DNA from 2 places in the Peribacillus sp. JNUCC41 genome. Region 1 is predicted to be linked to the other one. Evidence: a T-box and tRNA genes for the amino acid it is inferred to sense, from the RefSeq annotation. Region 1 holds a T-box; the other holds one or more tRNA genes.
What was found. A T-box is a leader RNA that pairs with one kind of tRNA and senses whether it is charged. The one in region 1 lies ahead of JNUCC41_RS00860 (valine--tRNA ligase), so its partner is inferred to be a tRNA-Val.
Positions count from the first base shown of each region.

Region 1 (5,075 bases):
TGAAATCCATGTTACCGCAGAACGGCATTGATTTTATCAAAAATGTTCAAAAATTGTACCATCGCGGCTATAACCGGATCGTTCCCATTTATCAAACGATGGATCAGCGTTACGCCGTTCTTCATAATGGACGTTTGTATTACCTGATGCCCTGGCTCAATAATGATAGGGACGGGGAGCGCGATGAAAATCATAAGCAAATGTTCAGGGAGCTCGCTCGGATGCATACACTTTCCGTTAAGGAAATACAAGTGGATATCGATGAACGGGAAGCCCATTATGAGCGGACGCTTGATGCCTGGAATAACGAGAAGGAATTCATAGATGAGTATATTGTCAGCTGTGAAAAGAAGTGGTATATGTCTCCATTCGAACTGACGGTTTGTTCTTTCTACACTGATATTTCACAGGCGCTGAGGTACTCGATCAAGAAATTTGAAACCTGGTATGAAAAAACGAAGGATAGTGAAAAGGTTCGAACCGTCGTCACGCACGGAAAGGTTTCCATGAAGCATTTCGTTTATGATGAGCGGGGTTATGGCTACTTCATCAATTTTGAGAATTCGAATACAGCTCCGCCGCATTTCGATTTACTGCCATTTCTCGTTAAATCGGCCAGGACCTATCCTGTCCAATGCGATGACTGCGTTGACTGGCTATATAACTATTTTCGTTATTTTCCGTTGAAAGAAGAAGAATTGCTGCTCATGCAAAGCTATCTGGCATTCCCTGGGTCAGCTTTGGAATTAGTGAAGGGTTACTCCGATGGCACGGGCCATCGTTCAGAGCTAGATAATGTTACACAACTGCAGCGGCAATTTTGGCTTTTGAAAAATATTGAATATATGGTGATGAAAATTGAAGAAATCGAACAGCAGAAAAAGGCTGCCGCCGAGGCTGCCAAAGAAGAACAATCACCCCCAAGCTAAATATACATGATTGGATCATCTCCAGTCATGTATATTTTTTTGCTGTAAGGGAATACTTAAATCCATTCGAAATACAAAGACATGGCCAGGAAAATAAAGGCGATTAGCAGGAGCATATCGAAGAAAGTCGGGAAAATCAGCGTACGTAATCCTTGGAACACAATAAAGGGGAAGATGAACTGCTGGCAGACACCGCGGAATTTCTTCACCCAAGGCGGTAAAGTATAGGGAGTATATCTTCGCTTCATAATATTACCTTCCTTTTTAGGACTTCTTATATTGTATGGGTGGGCAGTGGAAAAGGTGAAACAGCCGTCACATTCACTGTTTCTGGCGGATAAAATAAAGAAAATGAACTTGAATTGTATCAAAAGGGATGATTCCTGAGAAAGTAAGCGAAAAGATGATTGACTCGAGCCCCATGTTTTTTGTACTATATACTATATGCATTCAATGATTTTACATATGAATATAAATCAATGCAAAGACCGGAAATAGTAAGATGAAATGCACTTTTCAGAGAGGAAACCAAATTGGTGCGAGGTTTCCAGGCAGCAGCATCCGAAGTCGTCCGCGAGCAGTCTTCGTGAACCTCTTAGTAGCGAAGGCCGGTGAAGAGCCGTTATCCGATTTGAGAGCCGAAAGAGATTTTTTTCTTTTTCGGAAAAAAGGTGGCACCGCGAACAACTTCCTTCGTCCTTTTGTGATGATGGAAGTTTTTTTATGCCCAAAAAGGAGGAAATGTTATGGAAGAGAACCAAATTTCTATGCCGACTAAATATGATCCGCAGACGATAGAGAAAGGCCGCTACAAATGGTGGCTTGATGGAAAGTTTTTCGAAACGACGGTTGACGATAAAAAAGAACCATATACGATTGTCATCCCGCCGCCTAACGTGACAGGTAAGCTTCATCTTGGCCACGCTTGGGATACGACGCTTCAAGATATATTGACACGCATGAAGAGGATGCAAGGCTATGACGTTTTATGGTTACCGGGCATGGACCATGCCGGTATCGCCACTCAAGCGAAAGTAGAACAAAAACTTCGTGCGGAAGGCGTGAGCCGTTATGACCTTGGGCGAGAAAAATTCGTCGAAGAGACTTGGAAATGGAAAGAGGAATATGCGAGCCATATCCGTGATCAATGGTCAAAGCTCGGTCTTGGACTTGATTATACACGTGAACGCTTCACTCTTGATGAAGGGCTTTCAAAAGCTGTGCGCGAAGTGTTCGTTTCGCTTTATAACAAGGGCTTGATTTATCGCGGCGAATACATCATCAACTGGGATCCATCAACGAAAACGGCGTTATCCGATATCGAGGTTATTTACAAAGATGTGCAGGGCGCATTTTACCATATGAAATATCCTTTGGTTGACGGATCAGGAGAAATTGAAATTGCCACCACCCGTCCAGAAACTATGCTTGGCGATACTGCTGTGGCTGTACACCCTGAAGATGACCGTTATAAACACTTGATCGGCAAAATGGTCCGCTTGCCAATTACAGGCCGGGAAATCCCGATTGTCGGTGATGATTATGTCGATATGGAATTCGGTTCAGGCGCGGTCAAAATTACTCCGGCTCATGATCCGAATGACTTCGAAATCGGGAACCGTCACGATTTGGAACGCATCCTTGTCATGCATGAAGATGGCTCGATGAATGAAAAGGCTGGTAAATATGAAGGCATGGACCGTTTTGAATGCCGGAAACAAATCGTCAAGGACCTTCAGGAAGAAGGAGTACTTTTCAAAATCGAAGATCACCTTCACTCAGTCGGCCATTCAGAGAGAAGCGGTGCTGTTGTTGAACCGTATCTTTCGACTCAATGGTTCGTTAAAATGCAGCCGTTGGCTGATGCATCCGTTGAGCTTCAAAAAGGAACCGATGAGGAAAAAGTTCATTTCGTACCGGACCGTTTCGAAAAAACGTACCTGCATTGGATGGAAAATATCCGCGACTGGTGCATTTCCCGTCAGCTTTGGTGGGGTCACCGCATTCCAGCCTGGTACCATAAAGAAACAGGTGAAGTGTATGTAGGTCACGAAGAACCTGCGGACGCTGAAAACTGGGAACAAGATACAGATGTTCTTGATACATGGTTCAGCTCGGCATTATGGCCGTTCTCGACTATGGGCTGGCCTGACAAGGACAATGTCGATTTCCAACGCTACTATCCAACCGGGGCACTTGTGACAGGCTATGATATCATTTTCTTCTGGGTATCGCGGATGATTTTCCAAGCTCTTGAGTTCACAGGTGAACGTCCATTTGAAGATGTGCTGATACACGGTCTGGTTCGTGACGAACAGGGGCGCAAGATGAGTAAATCGCTTGGCAATGGTGTCGATCCGATGGATGTAATCGATCAATACGGTGCCGATTCGCTGCGTTACTTCTTATCCACGGGCAGCTCGCCAGGCCAGGACCTTCGTTATAGCACGGAAAAAGTGGAAGCGGTTTGGAACTTCTCCAATAAGATTTGGAACGCATCCCGTTTTGCTTTGATGAACATGAACGGCATGACTTATGACGAAATCGATTTAAGCGGTGAGAAGTCTGTAGCTGATAAATGGATCTTGACGCGTTTGAATGAAACGATTTCAAACGTAACCAGACTTGCGGACCGTTATGAGTTTGGTGAAGTGGGCCGTGTGCTTTACAACTTCATTTGGGATGATTTCTGTGACTGGTATATTGAAATGGCGAAGCTTCCGCTATATGGCGAAGACGAAGCAGCTAAGAAGACGACGCGCTCGATCTTGGCTTATGTACTGGATAATACGATGAGATTGTTACACCCGTTCATGCCATTCATTACCGAAGAAATCTGGCAGAACCTACCGCATCAAGGTGAGTCCATCACTGTTGCCGCTTGGCCGGAAGTGAATGAAGGGTTGACGGATACAGTTGCAGCAGAGGAAATGAAGCTGCTGGTTGAAATCATCCGCTCAGTCCGTAATATCCGTGCTGAGGTGAACACACCGCTAAGCAAAAAAATCAATTTAATCTTAAAAGCGAAAGATGAATCCATCTTAGGGACTTTACAGAAAAACAGCAGCTATATCGAGCGTTTCTGTAATCCTGAACAATTGACGATCGGAATCGAAGTCGAAGAGCCTGCTCAAGCCATGACAGCTGTCGTAACTGGCGTAGAGCTAATCCTTCCGCTTACAGGACTGATCAATATTGACGAAGAAGTGAAACGTCTTGAAAAAGAACTCGACAAACTTAATAAAGAAGTTGAGCGCGTACAGAAAAAATTGGGCAACGAGGGCTTCGTTAAAAAGGCGCCGGCAAGCGTCATCGAAGAAGAACGTGCCAAGGAAAAAGACTATAGCGAAAAACGCGACTCTGTAATCCACAGGATCAGCGAACTGAAACAACTGTAAAACAAAAGGATGAACCAGCTTGAAGCCGGTTCATCCTTTTTGTGTTTAAACGCTATTCAAGAAAAATATTCCATTAGGATGAAATTCTTTCTTTTATAAATGAAAGGTACTCCCGTACGATATTCATATCACTTAGTGCACTTAATGTCCGGCTGCCGACGACATCCTCGATTTCGTTAAGCATGAGGCTGCCATCTTCCGCCAATATGAAATCGATACCGACCAGGCCAAAATCAAACGAACTCATTACCCTTTCAACAAGGGCTAATTCAGATGCAGTCAGCTCATATAGAGAAGCCGATCCGCCCAGCGTATAATTTGCCTTGAAACTGGAAGCGGATTCCCTAAGTACAGCAGCCTTCACTTTTTTCCCAACCACAAAGACGCGGATATCCCTGCCGAATAAGCCAGGTTTTTGGACTATCCAATTTCCATCATCCAGTTCGGCAAGATCATCGGCATGCTCGATTAGATATACTTGTTTCCCGCCGCGACCACTTGTTTCCTTAGCAATGAAAGGGAACTCCATGTCATCGGCACTCGGCCTCCCGTTACAATATACGGTATCGGCCATTGGAATCCCGAGCGAGGACAAATATTGATGCGTCTTTGCTTTGTCGTTCGCGATTTCCGATACGAAGGAGGAGTTAAAGCAAGCAATCCCCAGTTGCTCAAGTTGCTTTGTAAAAAAAGGGTCGATGGTCCGGACGATAGCAAAGTCCGGCAATGAAATGGGCTGTGTCACATG
Region 1 is NZ_CP062163.1:169,361-174,435, reverse strand. It holds gene ysxE (spore coat protein YsxE) at 1-929, shown strand, start outside; gene JNUCC41_RS00865 (hypothetical protein) at 986-1,177, opposite strand; T-box leader at 1,405-1,633, shown strand; gene JNUCC41_RS00860 (valine--tRNA ligase) at 1,676-4,327, shown strand; gene JNUCC41_RS00855 (ATP-grasp domain-containing protein) at 4,401-5,075, opposite strand, start outside.

Region 2 (5,075 bases), 1.9 Mb from region 1:
TTAATATATGCAACATATAAAACATGTTATTATCTAGGAAGCAGAATTGCAGAAGATAAGGAAAGCTACTTAATAATAAATCATGATAGTACAGTTTACGTTGTTATAGGGGAGAAAAAAGACAATTTAATTATTGCACCTGTGAATTTAAATAAAAGAATCATAGAACCTAAATACTCTATTATTGAGTCGAAGTCTAATATAACAAGTCCACTTGTATTAGAAAGAACCGTAATAAAAGGTGGATTTAAAATGAAAAATGACAAATAAATGCCTTTTGGTTCTTCTTTAGGTAATTTTTAATTGTATAAAGATTTCTTCAAGAAGTTTTTTCTAAAGGGATTCTCATTTGTATACACTTCTTTATATTTTATTAACTACAATCGTTTTATTATCAATCTTAAATACATATTTATCGTCAGTGTTTTCTAGTAAATTAACTTCTCCGTAATGTAGCTGCCTATGATGATTAGCACATACAGTTATGAGATTATTCGCAGATAAAGAACCAGCCTGTAATTCTGAAACAGGAATTACATGATGTGTTTCTACATAATATTCACCGTTTGGTTTTTTGAAAGAGTAGGGTTCTAGGTTTAAAGCTTCACAAACCTGACATTTAAACCCTATTCTTCTTTTATATTCCTGCGCAATCGATCCTCTTTCAATATACCTGCTAACTCTTTCTTTAACCTCAGGAACAGCGGCATAATATTTTTTCTCTAATTTTGAAATGCTATCGCTATCTTCATTTGATTCATTAAAAACCAACTCTAAATTATCCGATCCACCCACAATATCTATTATTTTCTTGAAAGCTAGACGGCTTAATGGCATTGATGAACCTTGTTGTCCTTCAATTAAGTATTTATCATATTCTTCCGCTGAAAGGTCTAAGTTATCTAAAAGGATGGGTTTCCTTAATAATGTTTTTATATACCGTATTGGCACTCTATATCTAACTATATTTGCATCACCTTCGTCTTCCCAATATTCCTTCTCTGTACCTTTCATTGGTTCAGCTGAACCTAATATTTTTACCACTGCATAAATACCTCTAACCAGCTTCGGCTTACCAGCAAGTTGTTTCTTTGTTCTTCTGTCATGGCCAACCCTTATAACACCTAATTGTCCTGGCTTAAAGTCTTCCTTATGGTATTCAGAAACAGCAAAACTATCTTCAATTTTCCCAGATAATATAAATTCATCAATATACCACTTCTTGGGATTACAGAAAAAAGTCCAATAGCCAGTGGGTTTTACTTTTTCAGATTTATTTCCTTCAACAGAGAATCGTTTATCCATGATTTCACCTTCTAAATGTATGATTCTTATATTATATAATAAAGTATCTTTACTAAATTTATAAATCATTTGTTTTGTTATAGAATATATATAAAATGGAGATTATAGGAGAATGTTATAAGAACTTTTGTGAAACTACCAATCAGCAAGAATCTTTTGAACTTAGAACAAACTTTTATGTATATGAGTATTTTATTAAAGATTCCGGAGATGTTTTTTATGTTGGAAAAGGTGTTACTAAGCGTGCTTGGAAAGACACTCGAAACGCTGCCTGTGAACAAATAAAAAAAGATATGATTGGGATATTCGGATAGTCCAAGAAAATTTAACTGAAGAAGCTGCTTTAGAGTTGGAAAAAAGCCTTATAGGTAAAGTATAGGGAAGAAGGAGATTTGTTAACCAATATACTTCCTGGTGGAATAAAAGCTACAGATACGGAAATAGTAGCAAATGTAAAGTATCTACTTTTTCTTTTGGAAAAGAAAGTGATAAATATAAGTTTAAGTGAACTAGCTAATCTCTTTTTGATGAGTAGTTCTACTGTGTGGCACATTGCAAATGAGGGGCAATATAGCGAAGTCGAACCAACAATCCCAGAAAAAATAAACGAAATTATCAAACAATATCTTTCTAATGCTTACAATGAAGAACGCACACGTGCTGGAAATGCAAAGTATGTCTTATCACTTCTTGAAAAAGGTGTAATTAGATGTAGCCAAGCTAGAATTGCAGAACACTTTGGTATGACTCCATCAAATATTAGTAGTATAAAAAAAGGGCAGACGCATAATGATGTTCCACCTCTTATTCCTGACAATATTGGTGTTATTTTAGGGAAATTTAACCCCTTTTATTTATCAGAAGAAGAAAAACTAAAAGGTAGAATAGCTTTTATAGTCAGATTAAGAAATGAAGGTATTATTTCGATCACTAATACAGATATAGCTACACTTCTTAGCACCACTTCCTATTTAGTCGCTGAATTCACTCGTACTAACGAAGAACGAAAATATACCTATAAAGAAGTACGACCAACTAATGAGATAATGCAAAAACTTATACCATACTTTATATTAAAATCTTAGCTTTACTTAATTTTATAAGTATAAACAGAATTAACATTAAGTTGATTTAAAAGGCTATTAAAATGAAAGATGAACAGATACAAAAGCAATAGAAGAAATGGACAACGGGGAAAGAATAAAACCCATATCTGTTGGATAGAGAAAGAGAATAGGCCTTATGGGGAGTAGAATGGTAAAGGGGAGGAAAGTGAATGAGGCTTTATAACAACCCCATTCTTGTCACGTTAGCTAGCTTGGTGCAAGCCTCGTCTAAATATAACTTGTTAGGTTCAGCTTTAATTGATAAGAACTTATCGTTAAAGATCATCTTTTCCCAATAAACAGAACCGTCAACAAATGTTACTTTACAATTCTGCACAGTTGGTTTTCTGTATAAATACAATGCCATATTACTACCTTCCATAGACATTGGCATTCTCATTATGTTTGTATATCGTTCATTAGTATAATATTCCATAGAAACCTACATTTACATACGACTTGTTAGCTCAGTGGGCGAGCACTTCCTTGACAGGGAAGGGGTCGTGCGGTTCGAATCCCTCACAGGTCATCTTATAGTAGAAACCCTTGCTATGACTTTTTTTGAGCATTTTCCTTACTTTTGACAGTATGCAGTACCCGCGCAATATCAAGAAAACATAATGTGAAAAAAGACGGATTTAAATAGTGTTTCTGATGTCCTTGATGATCTAATAAGAGAAGTATTTGATACAAACTTTATGTCTGTGGATAAAAAAGTATCAAGTGCAAATAAAATAACTGAACTGAAGGTGAATACAGTAATAATGTTGAAGTGAAAGAATCAATCACCGATTATAAATTCGACAGCTATAAAAAATATTCCCTTATTGTATCAACTGTAACAATGTCAACTTTATTAGCAGTAATGAGCTCATTTTTTGTACTTATTATTAAGCAGGATAATGATTTATTTGTGAGTGAAATTAATAATTCTTTTCTTTTGATGATGGCAATTATACTTACAACATAGGGAGTAGTTATGAATTTTCTGAGTATATTATCAGTTCAAAAAAGAAAAGAACAGTTAATAAATTTTAGAAAACCTAAAATTCAAGATGAAAAGAGAGAGAAAGAAGTAAAAATGTTAGAGTAACTTAGTGGCAGACACACGGAAGATAAATTACTTAAAAACTTGTAATAATGATTTAAAACTTATTTTTTGCTTAAAATTGAGGTTTATAAGAATTAGGACAGTTCTATTTTCTAAAAAGGGGAATTTGATTTAATGAATATTACAGTTATCGCAGCAATAATTGGAGCTCTTTCCGCTATAGTTGGTTCGACTATAACTCAGGTAGCAAATTGGTTTCTAACTTCTCAAAATTATAAAAGGGAACTAGAAAAAGAATACCAACTAAACAAAGTAAATGCCTACGTCAAGTTATTTACAGCTATTAGTGAGCTTATTTATGATATAAATACTGCAAAAAAAGAAATTTAGAAGTAGAAGCACTGCTATTTAATCATGTTTTAATTATCGATGATCTATTACTTCGTGATGGAATATGGTTAGATGATGAGGAAATTAATATTACAAATGCAATAATAAAAGATCAAGGCGCTATTATTATTGATGAAAAAGAAAGAAAATTAAATTTACCATTATCCAATTTCGATTCAAATTTAATAGGGAATATTGAAAACCTAAAGGGGATTTGTCGAACAAAATCAAGAAAGGCTTTCTTTCAAAAATAAGTTTCAATAAAACTTTATAAGGATAGAGAGAGAAGCACCCATTATAATAGATGGGTGCTTTATATTTTATTTATAGATGAAGGGGTGTAAGGTTTGAGTAGTAAAAAAGTAACAGTCTGTTTCTTAATATTTTTCTATCGCCAAATTATACTTCTGGAGTTAACAGCAACAAGGTAGTACACGTAATAACTAGTGACTATCTAGAAACATTTGTTAACGAACGTAAAGAATTATTAAGTACTTTTTTGACGATTTAATTAATAACGATATCCATTAAAAAGTTTTTCAGACAAACGGCAGATATTTGGCAGAATAACGGCAGAGCAGTAGGTTTTAACCGTGGTAATATGCTATTAACGAAATATATCAAGAAGGCATTCACTGATTGTGGGTGTCTTTTTCTATGCCTTAAATGAGGTGATTGCATGAAGCTAAGTGATCATTTAAACAAAGATCAAAGATACATATTTATCCGATACATAAAGTGGAGGTGTAAATATGGATGATGTAGACATCAGCCCTTTGACTGAGGGGCTTAATAATATAGCGATGCAGTTTGTTTTTTGGATGGCTATTTGTTGGGCTGCTTATGTTATTGTAATTATAATTTTACGTATTATTAAGGTGCCAGATAAAATAGCTCATTTCTTTGCAACAGCTGCATTCTTAATTGCATTGTATTATTCATTTGTTAATGGCTATGTACCAGGAATTCAATGAAATTACAGTGGAAAATGGGAGGGAGGGCGTCGCGGCAGATTATAAACTGCTTCCTCTATTTTGGTGAAATCTTTTAGGAATGAAGAGGCTTATTAGAGTGCTAGCCTAGTGAAGAGTGTGTTCTTTTAAAGACTTTTCGGTCATATAGTGTGATAAACATTCATGTATAATTTGTAAAATATACAAAATTGCCCTTTCTATTGTATGATTGAGATGGAAAGGGGAAAATAAATGAGAAAAATATTATTC
Region 2 is NZ_CP062163.1:3,740,563-3,745,637, forward strand. It holds gene JNUCC41_RS18260 (hypothetical protein) at 1-270, shown strand, start outside; gene JNUCC41_RS26820 (HNH endonuclease) at 364-1,305, opposite strand; gene JNUCC41_RS18270 (GIY-YIG nuclease family protein) at 1,401-1,619, shown strand; gene JNUCC41_RS18275 (GIY-YIG nuclease family protein) at 1,698-2,390, shown strand; gene JNUCC41_RS27110 (hypothetical protein) at 2,582-2,710, shown strand; tRNA gene JNUCC41_RS18280 (tRNA-Val) at 2,868-2,940, shown strand; gene JNUCC41_RS18285 (hypothetical protein) at 3,637-3,852, shown strand; gene JNUCC41_RS18290 (hypothetical protein) at 4,605-4,826, shown strand; gene JNUCC41_RS18295 (hypothetical protein) at 5,058-5,075, shown strand, end outside.
Region 2: it encodes a tRNA-Val, which carries the amino acid that the T-box ahead of JNUCC41_RS00860 (valine--tRNA ligase) is inferred to sense. The anticodon was not compared.